One region of the Planococcus dechangensis genome, then DNA from elsewhere that is predicted to be linked to it. Evidence: riboswitches for the same ligand, from Rfam matches in the RefSeq annotation. Region 1 holds a riboswitch; the other holds the start of a gene.
The links. A riboswitch is a leader RNA that binds a small molecule or an ion and turns the genes downstream of it on or off. The one in region 1 is predicted to bind S-adenosylmethionine.
Positions count from the first base shown of each region.

Region 1 (6,917 bases):
ATGAAGATGACGCGGTCTGAGATTTCGCGTGCGAAGCTCAGCTCGTGTGTCACGATGAACATCGTTTTGCCGGTGTCTGCTACATTGCGGATTGTGGCCAATACTTCATCGACCAGCTCGGGGTCGAGCGACGAGGTCGGCTCATCGAACAGCAGCACTTCCGGATCGAGTGCGAGAGCCCGTGCGATGCCGACCCGCTGCTGCTGGCCGCCTGATAATTGTGCAGGATAATGGCTAAGCTTATCGCTCAGACCGACTTTCTTTAACATATCCTGGCTCTTCGTTTTTGCTTCCGGCTTTTTCAGTTGCTTGACGCTCGTCAAGCCGACCATAACGTTTTGCAGCACGGTTAAATTTTTGAACAAATTGTATTGCTGGAACACCATGCCGGTCGACGTTCTTAAGGCGAAAATATCGGCTTTTTTGGCCGATGCCACATCCACTCGTTTGCTCCCGATCTCCACGATGCCGCTCGTCGGCTGCTCGAGGAAATTGATGCAGCGCAAAAGCGTCGATTTCCCGGAGCCACTTGGTCCCAAAACCGCCACCACTTCGCCTTTATCGACAGTGAGGTTAATTCCTTTCAACACATGATGGCTATCGTAATATTTATGAATATTTTCCAATTTGATCATCAGGCAATCCCTCTTTCATATCTGCGCGCCCGCTTCTCGATTTTCACCAGCAATCGCTCGACGGCGATGCACAAAATCCAATAGACGATCGATACCGCAATATACACTTCAAAAAACGCCAAGCCGCGGGACCCGAGGATTTTCGCTTGCCCCATAATATCGATGACACCGATGATGAACACAAGCGAAGTGTCTTTGATTGTGCTGATGAACATATTGCCGAGGTTCGGAATCGCCACCGATAAGGCTTGCGGGAAAATGATTTTCAGCATCATCTGCGTCGGGGTCATGCCGATTGCTTTGGCTGCCTCAAACTGCCCTCGGTCCACCGATTCGATCGCCGAACGGATCGTCTCCGACAAATAAGCACCCAAATTGATGGAAAACGCCACGAGCGCATACACTTCCGGGGGAATGCTGTTGACGTCCGCCGACATGAGCCAGCCGTATTCTATTTGAAGAAAATAAATGATTTTCGGGATTCCGTAAAACACGAGGTAGATCTGCACCAAAAGCGGTGTTCCGCGGATAAATGATACGTAAATGGATGAAATGACATTCAGCACTGGCACTTTGTATATTTTGATCAATGCAGCAGCCATTCCGATGAATAAACTCAAAATCAATGAGCCGACAGCGATGCCGATCGTTATGGGCAGCCTCGAAACAATGGCAGGAAAGCTTTCGATCAAGAAATTCAAATCTAGTAAATTTTCCATGGTCTCTGTCCTTCCACTGGCTTATTCGGGGATGTAGTCGCCGCCGGTCCATTTGGTCGACAGTTCAGACAAAGTGCCGTCTTGTTTCAATTGCTCAATGATCGGGTCCAGTAAAGCCTTCAACTCTTCGCCATCTTCCCCGTTTTTCAAGACGATTCCCATGTCGTCGTTGACGAGCGACTGCCCAACAATTTCTACGCCCAAATCATTTTTTTCCAATACCTCATTCATCATGATCGGATCATTGACATACGCATCAACGCGGCCATTTTGCACATCCTGCAAAATCTCCGAAGGGTTGCCGCTTTCGCTGTACTTCAAGTTGATTGGCTCATCAGCCGTCTCGTTGTATTCCTCCAACAACAACGTGTACGAATCGCCCGCCAACGCCCCGACTGCCTTGCCTTCCAAATCTTCAATCGTTTGGATGTCTTCTCTTCCACTCGCTACGGCAATGACCGTTTCCGCTGCAAAATACGATTCGTCCGTGAACAAGTATTTTTCTTGGCGCTCCGGTGTTTTCGCTACTTGGTCGGCGATCGCCTGGATTTTATTCGACTCGAGCGCCAGGAACATGCTGTCCCACGGCACGGCGACAAACTCGAACGTATAGCCGTCCAATTGCTCGTCGATCGCTTTCACGACGTCGACGTCATAGCCTGTCAATTGGTTGTTGTCGTCCGCAAAAGCAAAGGGCGGATAGTCGTTTTGCGTACCAACCAAAATCACTTGATCGCCCGTGGCGCTTACCGCTTCCTCTGATGAACAGCCGCCGAGTGCGCCGATGCTTCCTAATAAAACTAATGATGAGAGTATGTATTGGTTTCTTGTCATGTCCCTAGCTCCTTTTTTATGTGGATTTATTTTATTGTGCCTTCCATTTCAGCCGATGCGTTGCTGGCCTCCTTTTTGATGCAAAAAAACCTCTTTCAAATAGAAAGAGGTTTGGACCAATTTCTTATCTCTCAGAATGACGCCATTCTGCAGGAATTAGCACCTCTCATTAAAAATGATGGTTGCTGGACTTCACAGGGCCTGTCCCTCAGTCTCTCTGGATAAGTTATTTAATTATTTAACATATTACCGATAGTATTTGACATTGCCCTTTGTGTCAAACACATTTTTTCGCTTTATCGTGGAACTGCATAAAAATGTAAGCCCTTTAATTTCTTGCAAGATGTTGCTGCGCGTAGGTTTTGCTTTCCACTTAAGTTGCTTAAAAATAAATAAAATCTATCGGTAAAGGGGCTAGTTTTCAAAAACTCTGCTTCTCAGTTAAGCTAAAGAAAAAATTGACAAGTCTCAAAATATTCCATACGATCGACTAATACTTAGAGGCCGTAACCTATTCATGCAAGCCCATTCATACAACTCTCATACAGAACGGAGTGAAGTGAAGATGACCGAAAAAACGATTTTTGACGTCGCCATTATCGGCGCCGGAACGATGGGGATGGCTGCCGGCGCTTTTTTGGCACAACAAGACGCCAAGACCTTATTGATCGATGCGTTCGATCCCCCTCATAGCCAAGCAAGCCATCACGGGGATACCCGCTTAATACGCCATGCTTACGGCGAAGGCAGACATTACGTTGCGTTAGTGTTACGTGCACAGCAATTATGGGAAGACTTGGAGAGGCAAACCGGTTTTAAGATTTTCGACAACACCGGCGTCATCGGACTCGGCCCGAATGACTCCCCCTTTCTGCTGGAAATGATCGCGTCTGCGAGAAGCTACGACTTGCCGCTGGATGTATTAAGCAGCCAGGAGATTCAAGAAAGATGGCCTGGTTTTACAGTACCGGATCATTTCATCGGCTGTTTTGAAGCGCAAGCGGGCGTGCTTTACAGCGAAAATGCCATCCGTGCGTATAAAGAATTGGCCATTCGAAACGGGGTGGAATTCATCCCGAATACCCCGGTTCGAGACATCGATCTGAATGACGTGCATGGCGTGAAAATTTCCACCGGGCAGTCTGTTTTTTATGCAAAAAAAGTGATCGTTACGACCGGTGCATGGGCGGCGAAATTATTGCCGGACCTGAAGCTGCCGATTCAGCCGACACGCAAAGCCGTCGGGTGGTTCGATGCGCCTGCCATGTATGACGCGGTGGATTTCCCGGGATTTTTTGTGGAAGACCACGACATGATGTTTTACGGTTTCCCGAGCATAGACGGAGCCGGCGTGAAAATCGGCAGGTCCGACGGCGGACAACCGATCGACCCGAATGAGCACACACAGAACTTCGGGTTATACGACAGCGATGAAGGCGACTTGAGACAGTTCCTCGACCTTTACATGCCCGGAGCCGGCGGAGCGCTCAAACAAGGGAAAACCTGTTTGTATACCGTCTCTGATGACCATCATTTCATCATCGACCACCACCCCGATAACGACCGCGTCATTTTCGCCTGCGGCTTTACAGGACACGGCTTCAAATTCGGCAGCGTCATGGGCGAAGTACTGAGCCAAATGGCATTGGACGGCAAGAGCCAATACGACATCACCCCGTTTTCACTCAAGCGTTTTGGATTGTGATGCAATCGAAAAGAGACCGTCCCATTAATAAAGGACAGTCTCTTTTTCGATGGTGATGACTTGTTGGGTGTCCGCCGCTTCCATAATGCCCAAGATGACTTTCAGCGATTTCAACGCATCTTCGCCCGTCACCAGCGGATCCTGATCCAAGCGAATCGAATCGATGAACGCGTCAATGACGCCACTCGGGGTTTGGTTATCATTTGTTTGCATCGCTTCCAATTGATAATTCACTTTCTCGCCGGAGTGCATGATGAGTTGCAGCTGATAGTCGTCGTCATGGTAAATTTTCATAATGCCCTTTTCGCAATAAAGGATGGTGCTATTGTCTTCTTCGCCGTAATAGGTCCAGGAAAACGCCGCATTGCCGAGACGCCCTTTTTCGGTCACCAAGCTGCACACAAGATTATCGCACACTTCAATCTGCTCGCCGTTTTCATCGACTTTGTGCAAAGCCCCTTGAAACGCGCTCACTTGGACAATCTCGTCGTCCAATAAATAATGCAGCAAGTCGATTTTGTGGATGCCTAGATCTCCGCCGACGCCGAATCCAGAACGCTCTTTTTTGAAAAACCAAGTGGAATTGCTCTTATTGATGCCCCAAGTTTCAGGTCCTGCATGGCCGAATGCGGTGCGGAACGTCAAAATCTTTCCGAGTTCCCCGCTGGACAAGATTTCCCGGGCTTTTTGGTGCGCACGTGTAAAGCGCTGGTTATGGTCGACCATCAGCTTTTTTCCGGATTGTTTCTGGGCCGCCACAATTTCCGCAGCATGCGCCAGTGTCAACGAAATCGGCTTTTCGCACAGCACATGCTTGCCGCTCAACAGCGCTTGCGTAGTGAACAGATGGTGGTGTTCATTCGACGAACAATCGCTGATGGCGATAATGTCCGGATCGTTGAATAATTCCTCGACACGCTCTACATTCCTGCCGCCGAACAATTCGACCATCGCTTCGGAACGATGCAGGTTGCGGTCGTAAAAGACGATGCTTTCGACATGCGGATTCGCTAAATATTCCGGTGCATGGCGCGTTTTTGTGATTCCCCCGCACCCGATAATGCCCACTTTCATGCCCATCTGATCCCCCCTGTTTTCTTTCTATCATAAACTACACCGGTGGAAACTCACACCTTATCTATGGGCAAACCGGGAGAAAACTAAACTTCCTTTGTCCATAACGCTTCTCTCAATTAGGAAAGATTCGATGAGAAAATATCCTTCTTAAACATTAGTTAGTTATCTCGAAATATTTGATTGCTATTTATTTCACTATTTATTCCCCGCTTTTTGTTTGTGCAGATTTGTATCCAACGCCCTTTTATTATTGACTTTTCTTACTCCCATAAAGAAAGCGTTTACACGAAAGGGTTCTCTTTGACAAAATTCCCGTTTCATATGACAATGGAAATAGAATTAGAATCATTATAATCAGATAACTATATTAATTGAGGTGAATTACTTCAATTTTTTTTTATGTTATCGATTATGGTCATTCTAAAAAAATATTCAGGAGGTAATTATTTTATGTCTTTGATCGGAAAAGAAATCCAACCATTCCATGCGTCAGCTTACCAGGCGGCAAGCGGCGAATTTATCGAGGTCACTGAAGAAAACATGAAAGGCCAGTGGAGCGTTGTGTGCTTCTACCCAGCAGACTTCACATTCGTTTGCCCGACTGAACTTGAGGATCTCCAAAACCAATACGCGACTTTGAAAGAGCTTGGCGTGGAAGTGTATTCCGTTTCTACAGATACGCACTTCACCCATAAAGCTTGGCACGACCATTCAGATGCAATCGGCAAAATCGAATACACGATGATCGGTGACCCGTCGCAACGCATCTCACGCGGATTCGACGTTCTTAACGAAGAAGAAGGACTCGCACAGCGCGGCACATTCATCGTAGACCCTGACGGCATCGTCCAAGCTGCAGAAATCAACGCAGACGGCATCGGCCGCGACGCAAGCACGCTTGTCGGCAAAATCAGAGCCGCACAATACGTGCGCAACAACCCAGGCGAAGTATGCCCGGCTAAATGGGAAGAAGGCGGCGACACATTGAAGCCAAGCCTTGACCTCGTAGGCAAAATTTAAGGAGTTTTGACGATGATACTAGATGCGCAAATCAAAGCACAATTAGAGCAATACTTGCAGCTTTTGGAAGGCGACGTGCTGCTCCAAATGAGCGCCGGTTCCGACAAGGTATCAAAAGATATGGTCGATTTGGTGGAAGAACTATCCGCCATGTCCCCGCGCATTCAAGTAGAGCGCACTGAGCTTGAGAGAACCCCGAGCTTTAGCGTCAACCGTCCAGGCGAAGAGATGGGCATCATATTTGCGGGCATTCCACTCGGCCATGAGTTCACGTCACTCGTTCTTGCCCTATTGCAAGTGAGCGGACGTGCGCCGAAAGCCGAACAGAAAACGATGGACCAGATCAAAGCGCTCGAAGGCACATACCATTTCGAGTCGTATATTAGTCTAAGCTGCCAGAACTGCCCGGAAGTCGTGCAATCACTCAATTTGATGAGCGTCCTCAACCCGAACATCACACATACGATGATCGACGGCGCGGCGTTCAAAGAAGAAGTTGAAAGCAAAGACATCATGGCCGTTCCAACGGTCTTCTTAAACGGCGAATCGTTCGCGAGCGGCCGCATGTCGCTTGAAGAATTGCTTGCGAAACTCGGCAGCGCGCCCGATGCTTCCGAATTCGATGGCAAAGAGCCGTTTGACGTGCTCGTTGTCGGTGGCGGGCCGGCTGGAGCCAGCGCAGCGATTTATGCGGCGCGTAAAGGCATCCGCACCGGCATCGTCGCTGAGCGCTTCGGCGGACAAGTAATGGATACCTTGAGCATCGAGAACTTTATCAGCGTCAAGCGCACGGAAGGCCCGAAATTTGCGGCCAGCCTTGAAGAACACGTGAAAGAATACGATATCGACGTCATGAACTTGCAGCGTGCGAAACGCTTGGAGAAAAAAGAGCTGTTCGAGCTGGAGCTCGAAAACGGCGCAGTCGTT
Region 1 is NZ_JBHSGL010000005.1:1,882,995-1,889,911, forward strand. It holds gene ACFO5U_RS12460 (amino acid ABC transporter ATP-binding protein) at 1-635, opposite strand, end outside; gene ACFO5U_RS12465 (amino acid ABC transporter permease) at 635-1,354, opposite strand; gene ACFO5U_RS12470 (transporter substrate-binding domain-containing protein) at 1,376-2,188, opposite strand; SAM riboswitch class I at 2,310-2,416, opposite strand; gene solA (N-methyl-L-tryptophan oxidase) at 2,754-3,893, shown strand; gene ACFO5U_RS12480 (Gfo/Idh/MocA family protein) at 3,918-4,973, opposite strand; gene ahpC (alkyl hydroperoxide reductase subunit C) at 5,421-5,990, shown strand; gene ahpF (alkyl hydroperoxide reductase subunit F) at 6,003-6,917, shown strand, end outside.

Region 2 (6,917 bases), on a different contig from region 1:
GCCTTGTAGCCGCGACGCGCCGAGATGTCATCGATTTCCGAACGGAATGCTTCAAGGATCTGTTCTTTTTCCTCGTCGCTCAAATCGAATTTCTCACGCAATGGCTCCGGCAATTTATTGATATCCCAATGCTCGTAGACGACTTCCTGGCTTTCGAGGAATACGGCAACCTCTTGTTGGGACTCAATCGTTTCGTCTGTTCCTTGGATTTTGATGATGGCCATGATAGATCTTCCTCTCTTGTTTAAGATTGCAATTGGCGGAGCGCCAACTGGTATTGGAATAGAAATTCACTTGCTTCTAGCAGTTTTTTTGCTTCAAAAGCATCTGTCCCCCACACGGTGATGCCGTGGTTGCGGATGAGGACAGCGCCTTTATCGGCGTTGACGAAGTTTCTGAACTCATCTGCAAGCTTTGGGATGTCGGCGTGGTTCGGGATGATCGGAATCGACAGTGTGGCATCTTGTTCCCATAAGCCGAACGCTTTGATGAGCTCCTGGCCTTGGAATTGGATGACTCCCTCATCACCATATAGTTCCGAGATGACGTTGTTGGCAACGGTATGGACGTGCAGGCTGCAGCCCGCTGATGTTTTTGAATAAATGGCTTGGTGCAGCAAAGTTTCGGCGGAAGGCTTGAGCGCGCTAGCTTGTGCGGGCTGTCCGTGTGCATCGACGAGCAGGAAATCTTCGTTTGTTTCCTTGTATTTGTCTTTGCCGCTGGCGGTGACGAGAAATTCAAGCGGCTCATCCGACACTTTAATCGCCAAATTGCCGCTCGTGCCCATGAACCAGTCGCGCGCGGCGAGTGCCCGTTTCACTTCGGCGAGCTCTTGCCAGCGGGTGTCGTAAGCGCTCATGAAATCACCCCTAGCTTGGCGTCGAGAATATCCGTCACGTCGTGGAAGCTTTCGAATGCTTCGTAGGCAATGCCGAGCTCCTCGCATTTGTCGACGAGGAAATCCCTGGCGATGACGAGATCCGCTTGCTTGGCGGCTTGCAGGTCGGTGATGGAGTCACCGATAACGATGCTCGTCGATGGCTCCGACATGATACGGCGCATGACGGACGGCTTGCAGCATCCGCAGCCTTGGCTGTCGCATTGGTCGTCGCATCCGTGCGGGAAATTAATGTGAATTGTATCGCCCGAGAAATCCGCTTCGTTGCAATAAATGCCAGCGAATGGACCGTATGGCTCGAGCAATGGGTAGATGAAAAAATCGATGCCGCCGCTAACGATATAGAGCGGAATATCATGGCGTTTCGTATAGGCGACGAAATCGGCGAAGCCTTCGCGGATTTCCGCTTGTTCGAGCGCATAGTTGATGATTTGTTGCTTGGTGGAAGACGGCAGCAAGGAAAACATTTGCTGGACGCCTTCGCGTATGGAAATTCGCTGATCTAAAATCTGATCTTTTATCGGCGCCCAACCCGGCGGATCGAACTCTTTCATAATGGCGATCAAATTATCGCGGGAAGTCACCGTTCCATCGAAGTCGCAAAATATTACTGGCTTGTTCATACGGTCTCACCCCATAGTACTAAAGCTTTTTGTAATTCTTCCTGTTGTTTGGCGGCTTCTGTTAAAGCCTGTCCTTGCAGTGCGGCGTCGATCGCTTGGCGGAACGCTTTGCCGCCGGCAGCAGCACCGTCCGGATGGCCGTGGACGCCGCCTCCAGCATTGATGATGCTATCGATGCCGTAATCTTCCAACAGCAGCGGCACAAGTGCCGGGTGGATGCCGGCGGATGGCACCGGGAAGCTGCGCTTTAATGGGCCGTCGCTGACCAGTTCACGCCCGAGCTGCAACGCTGTTTCTTTCTCGAGTGCCACACTGCCGTAAGGGGAGGGAAACAAGCTAAAGTCGGCCCCGGCCAAGCGTGTCAATTTGCCGAGTGCGAGCGCAGTGGAAACGCCGTAAAAATCGGATGAAGTATACGCTCCGCTGAACGCTGGATGCGCCATTAGCGGCAATGCTACTTCCGTATCTTCAGCCAGCTCCTGCAAGACGTCGAATCCGTAGGCATGGACATTAAACAGTAAAGCGTCCGCACCGAGTTCACGCGCCCGCCGCGCCTTATCTCGCAGGCTCGATGTCCGTCCGGATAAATTGACGGCATAGAGCGTGCGGTGGCCGGTTTCTGCGTATACTTCGTCTAATACATGACGCGCTGCGGCGATGCGCTGGTCAAACGGTGTCAGTGGATTGTCGAATAAAATTTCATCGTCTTTCACCAAATCGACGCCGCCGAGTGCCTGTTGGCGAAGCTGTGCCGATAAATAATCGAGATCGCGGCCGATGACGCCTTTGAAGATGCTCATGGCGAGCGGGCGCTCGCTGACGCCGAGCAATTCACGAATGCCGTCGATGCCAAAGCGTGGGCCCGGGAACTGGCGGAGCAAGGAATCTTCAAATTCCAAGTCGATCAATTTGATTTCGCCGTCGAGCGACAATTTACCGAAGACGGTTGTCAGAATAGCCGGCAGATCCGCTGAGAAATTGGCCGCCGGGTAATGGATTTTCAAATGGGCTTGAATGACGCCTGGACGTACGGGGTGGGTGATGTGCGAAAATTCTTCGACCGACACGACGCGCCCTTTATGTTGTTGCAATTGCTGTTGCTCGAGCAATGGCAGATCGGTCCACGATCCGACCGTCAGACCGAGTGCAATGGCTTCTGCTTTTTTTTCGAATGAACCGGCTTTGCCGAATAATTGATATGTCGCGATAACACCGCTCATGAATAACCCTCCTGCTTAGTGGACATAAAAAAACCTCTTCATAAACAAGAAGAGGTTAATGATTAACGCCTTCTTATTTCCCAGCCAATCAATTGCGTTGGCTGCAAGAATTAGCACCGTGTCCATCATTGGACCGGTTGCCGGGCTTCGTAGGGCTTGTCCCTCCACCTGCTCTGAATAAGAATAGAATATGGAATTGTGGGTGTTGCAAAGTAATTCTGATTATTTCATGATAGGCAGCATCTGTCAACGGACAATATCAAAAATATCTGAAAAATATCCTGACGTCATTTCGGGAAGTTTGTTCGTCCACTAATCGACGATCCAAGCAGTACGGCATATCAACGGAAGACCAAGTGGTGGGTTGGTTACATTGACAACCCGAGTAGCGGACTCGCCTTTAGCGGAAAGATTTTCATTTTTTCGAAATATTTTATTGACAATGAATTCAGAATCATGCTAGCATTCGTTTCAGAACTTCATAATGTTGCATAGTAGTACTCTTATCAAGAGCAGGCAGAGGGGAATGGCCCGATGACGCCCAGCAACCGACCGTAATACCGTTGTGAGACGGGGCGCTTTGGCGCCGGGATTTGATCCCCTTAAGGCACGGTGCTAATTCCATCAGAAATGTACATTTCTGAGAGATAAGAGGCATGGGATCTCTTATTCTGCGCCTCTTTCTTTCGGGAAAGAGGCTTTTTATTATTCTACAGAAAAGAGGCAAACCATATGACCATTACAGCACCGTCTACATATAAAGCACTGACTGAACAAGAAGCAATTGCGCTGGCACAGGAGTTGGAAGTCTTTGCGACATCCGCTTCTCTGTTATGCGAAGAAATCGGCGATGGCAACTTAAATTATGTATTCCGCATTAGCGATTCTGCCACTGGGCAAGGGCTCATCATCAAACAGGCCTTGCCTTATGCGAAAGTCGTCGGCGAAAGCTGGCCGCTGACGCTTCACCGCGCGACCATTGAAGCGAATGCCTTGAAGTTGCACGGCAAACTGGCGAAAGGCCGTGTGCCGGAAGTTTATGCGACGGATGCTGCGCTTGCTGTCACCGTCATGGAAGACTTATCGCAATTGACGATTTTACGCAACGGGTTGATCGACGCCAAGCATTACCCGAAGCTTGCGGAACATATCGGCGGTTATTTGGCGCACACCTTGTTCTACACGTCGGATTTCGGTTTGCATCCGTTTGAGAAAAAGCGGCTTGCGGCTGAGTTCTCCAATCCGGAGCTGTGCAAAATTACGGAAGACCTCATTTTCACCGACCCGTTTTTCGACCATGACACCAATGATTTCGAAGAGCCGCTGCGCGAAGCGGCACAGGAAATTTGGGACAACCAGCCGCTGAAATTCGAAGTGGCCAAACTGAAGCGCAGCTTTTTGACGGAAGCGGAAGCACTTTTACATGGCGATCTGCATACCGGCAGCATTTTCGTCGACGAACACGATACGAAGGTCATCGATCCGGAGTTCGCCTTCTACGGGCCGATTGGCTTTGATATCGGTTTGTTTCTCGCCAATTTGATCGTCCAGGCGATTACCCGCAGCGGCGAAGAACGTGAACTGATTGTGCAAGACATCACCCAAACGTGGCAAGTGTTCGAAGAGCAGTTTTCAAGCTTATGGGAAAGCGACGGAATCGAAACGTATAAAACGACGGCCGGCTACCGCGAATACGCCATCGAAAAAATCTTCCACGATGCGATTGGCTTTGCCGGATGTGAATTGATCCGCCGGACGATCGGCTTGGCGCATGTCCGCGACTTGGATGATATTGCAGATGAAGCGACACGAATCGACCGCAAGCGGCAAACCTTGAAAGCCGGTGAAACTTTGATTCAAACGCGCCGGAGCTATCAGTCCATTGCTGAGCTGGAAGCGGCGATTAAGGAGCTGAGCAAATGACCATTCCATTATCGGTCATCTGGAAAGATGAACAACTGGCCATTTTGGATCAGCGACTGCTTCCGCAGACGGTCCACTATGAAACGCTCGAGACTTTGGAACAAGTGCACGAAGCGATTTTCCAGCTGAAAGTGCGCGGAGCACCGGCGATCGGCATTGCCGCCGCTTATGGCTTGGCACTTGCGGCAAGGAGGCACCACACGATAGACATCGATTTATTCCGCCATTATGTAAAACAAGATGCAGCCTATCTTGTCGCCTCCCGCCCGACAGCGGTCAATCTGGCATGGGCGATCGGACGGTTAGTCAGTCGCATCGATCAGTCAAGAACAGTTGAGCAAGGAAAAGCGCAACTGATCGAAGAGGCGCAGCTGATCCGCGATGAAGACGAAGCGGCATGCCGCAGTATCGGCGAACATGCACTCGAGTTACTCGCAGAGAAAGAAAAAGTCATGACAATCTGCAATGCGGGATCGATCGCGACAGCCAAATACGGCACTGCACTCGCACCGTTTCATCTCGGCAAAGAGCGCGGCCGCGAGTTCGAAGTGTACGCATGCGAAACACGTCCGCTGTTCCAAGGGGCGCGCTTGACCGTTTGGGAATTGCAGCAGGCAGGAGTCGACGTCACGCTCATCACCGACAGCATGGCGGCACACACGATTGGCGCAAAAGGAATCGAAGCGATCATCGTCGGCGCGGACCGCATTACGGCAAACGGCGACACGGCTAATAAAATCGGCACACTCAATTTGGCGCTTCTCGCGCATGCATATGGCATCCCTTTTTATATAGCGGCCCCGGTGTCCACATTCGACCTCTCTCTTCAAACCGGCAGTTCTATCCCGATCGAAGAACGGGCGGCGGAAGAAGTGGCAGCGATCGGGACGCAACAAATCGCACCGGCCGGAACGAAAGTGTTCAATCCAGCTTTTGATGTCACACCGGCAAAGTATATTACGGCGATCATCACCGAACGCGGCGTCATCCGCCCGAATGATGAACAAACTATCGAGGCCCAGCTTTATGCGGTGCCATCAAAAGGAGAAACGATATGAAAAACAAATCAGCATGGTTCATTTTATTCGGATTAGTGTTCGCCATCTTGCTTTCAGGTTGTCAGCCCAAAGGGGAAGCGACCGCAGAAGAAACGGCTCCAGACGACCAGGAAGCGGCAGCGGACCATCCGCTTTCAGACAAGAAAGTCGCACTCATCATGCAGCAAAACCTCGGCACTTTTTCCGCGCAATACATTGCCGGCGTGGAAGAGCAGGTCGCCAAATTCGGCGGCAGCGTGACGGTCTTCACTTCAGACGGCGATCTCGCGAAAATGGCATCCAACTTGGATGCATCGATCAACCAAGGGTTTGATGCCATTCTGATCGACCACGGAACGAAAGAAGCCTTGAATCAAGGCGTAGAACGCGCAGTGGAACAGGGTATTCCAGTTGTCGCCTTTGATGCAGGCGTCGATGTCGACGGCGTGGTGTCGCTCGAACAGGGCGATCAGTTGATGGCGGAGTTGACGCTGGAAAAATTGGCTGCGGACCATGGTGGGGAAGCGAATATCGTCAAGATTTGGACAGCCGGTTTTGCGCCGATGGAACGCCGCCAAGTGGCATACGAACAGTTTCTCGCTGACAACCCAGGCATCCAGGAAGTGACGGCATTCGGTGCCGCGACACAAAACACGGCGCTCGATACACAAGCGCAGATGGAAGCGGTATTGAAACAATACCCTGAAGAAGGCGAGATTACAGCGGTGTGGGCAGCATGGGATGAATTTGCCAAAGGCGCAGTGCGTGCCATTGAACAAGCAGGGCGCACCGACATCAAAGTGTACAGCATCGATATGAGTGATGAAGATTTGCAGATGATCCAAAAAGACGGCAGTCCATGGGCTGCATCGGCTGCAGTTGACCCGGAGGATATCGGGCGCATCCAAGTGCGTTATGCATATCAATTGATCGGCGGGGAGACTCCGGAAGAGCAAGTGACACTCGAACCGATTTTCATCGATGCGGACAAACTGCCGGAGACAGCCGTGACGACAGAACAATTGGGCGAATACATCGAAGGCTGGGGCGCGAGTGAGCAAGGATACACACCCGCACTAGAAGAACTAGAAGGGCGCTGACGACGAGCGTTACTGATTTTCGGGGAGAGGAGGCGAGCGGATGGGCAGCCAGTTATTGGAGATGCGAGCGATCACGAAAAGTTTCGGTCCTGTCAAAGCCTTGGACGGAGCGGCAT
Region 2 is NZ_JBHSGL010000002.1:316,134-323,050, reverse strand. It holds gene ACFO5U_RS02150 (1,2-dihydroxy-3-keto-5-methylthiopentene dioxygenase) at 1-224, opposite strand, end outside; gene ACFO5U_RS02145 (methylthioribulose 1-phosphate dehydratase) at 245-859, opposite strand; gene ACFO5U_RS02140 (2-hydroxy-3-keto-5-methylthiopentenyl-1-phosphate phosphatase) at 856-1,521, opposite strand; gene ACFO5U_RS02135 (2,3-diketo-5-methylthiopentyl-1-phosphate enolase) at 1,518-2,741, opposite strand; SAM riboswitch class I at 2,812-2,925, opposite strand; SAM riboswitch class I at 3,242-3,395, shown strand; gene mtnK (S-methyl-5-thioribose kinase) at 3,474-4,664, shown strand; gene mtnA (S-methyl-5-thioribose-1-phosphate isomerase) at 4,661-5,722, shown strand; gene ACFO5U_RS02120 (sugar ABC transporter substrate-binding protein) at 5,719-6,801, shown strand; gene ACFO5U_RS02115 (sugar ABC transporter ATP-binding protein) at 6,842-6,917, shown strand, end outside.
Region 2: it holds a riboswitch for S-adenosylmethionine, as region 1 does, so the genes downstream of both, mtnK (S-methyl-5-thioribose kinase) here and ACFO5U_RS12470 (transporter substrate-binding domain-containing protein) in region 1, are expected to answer to the same signal.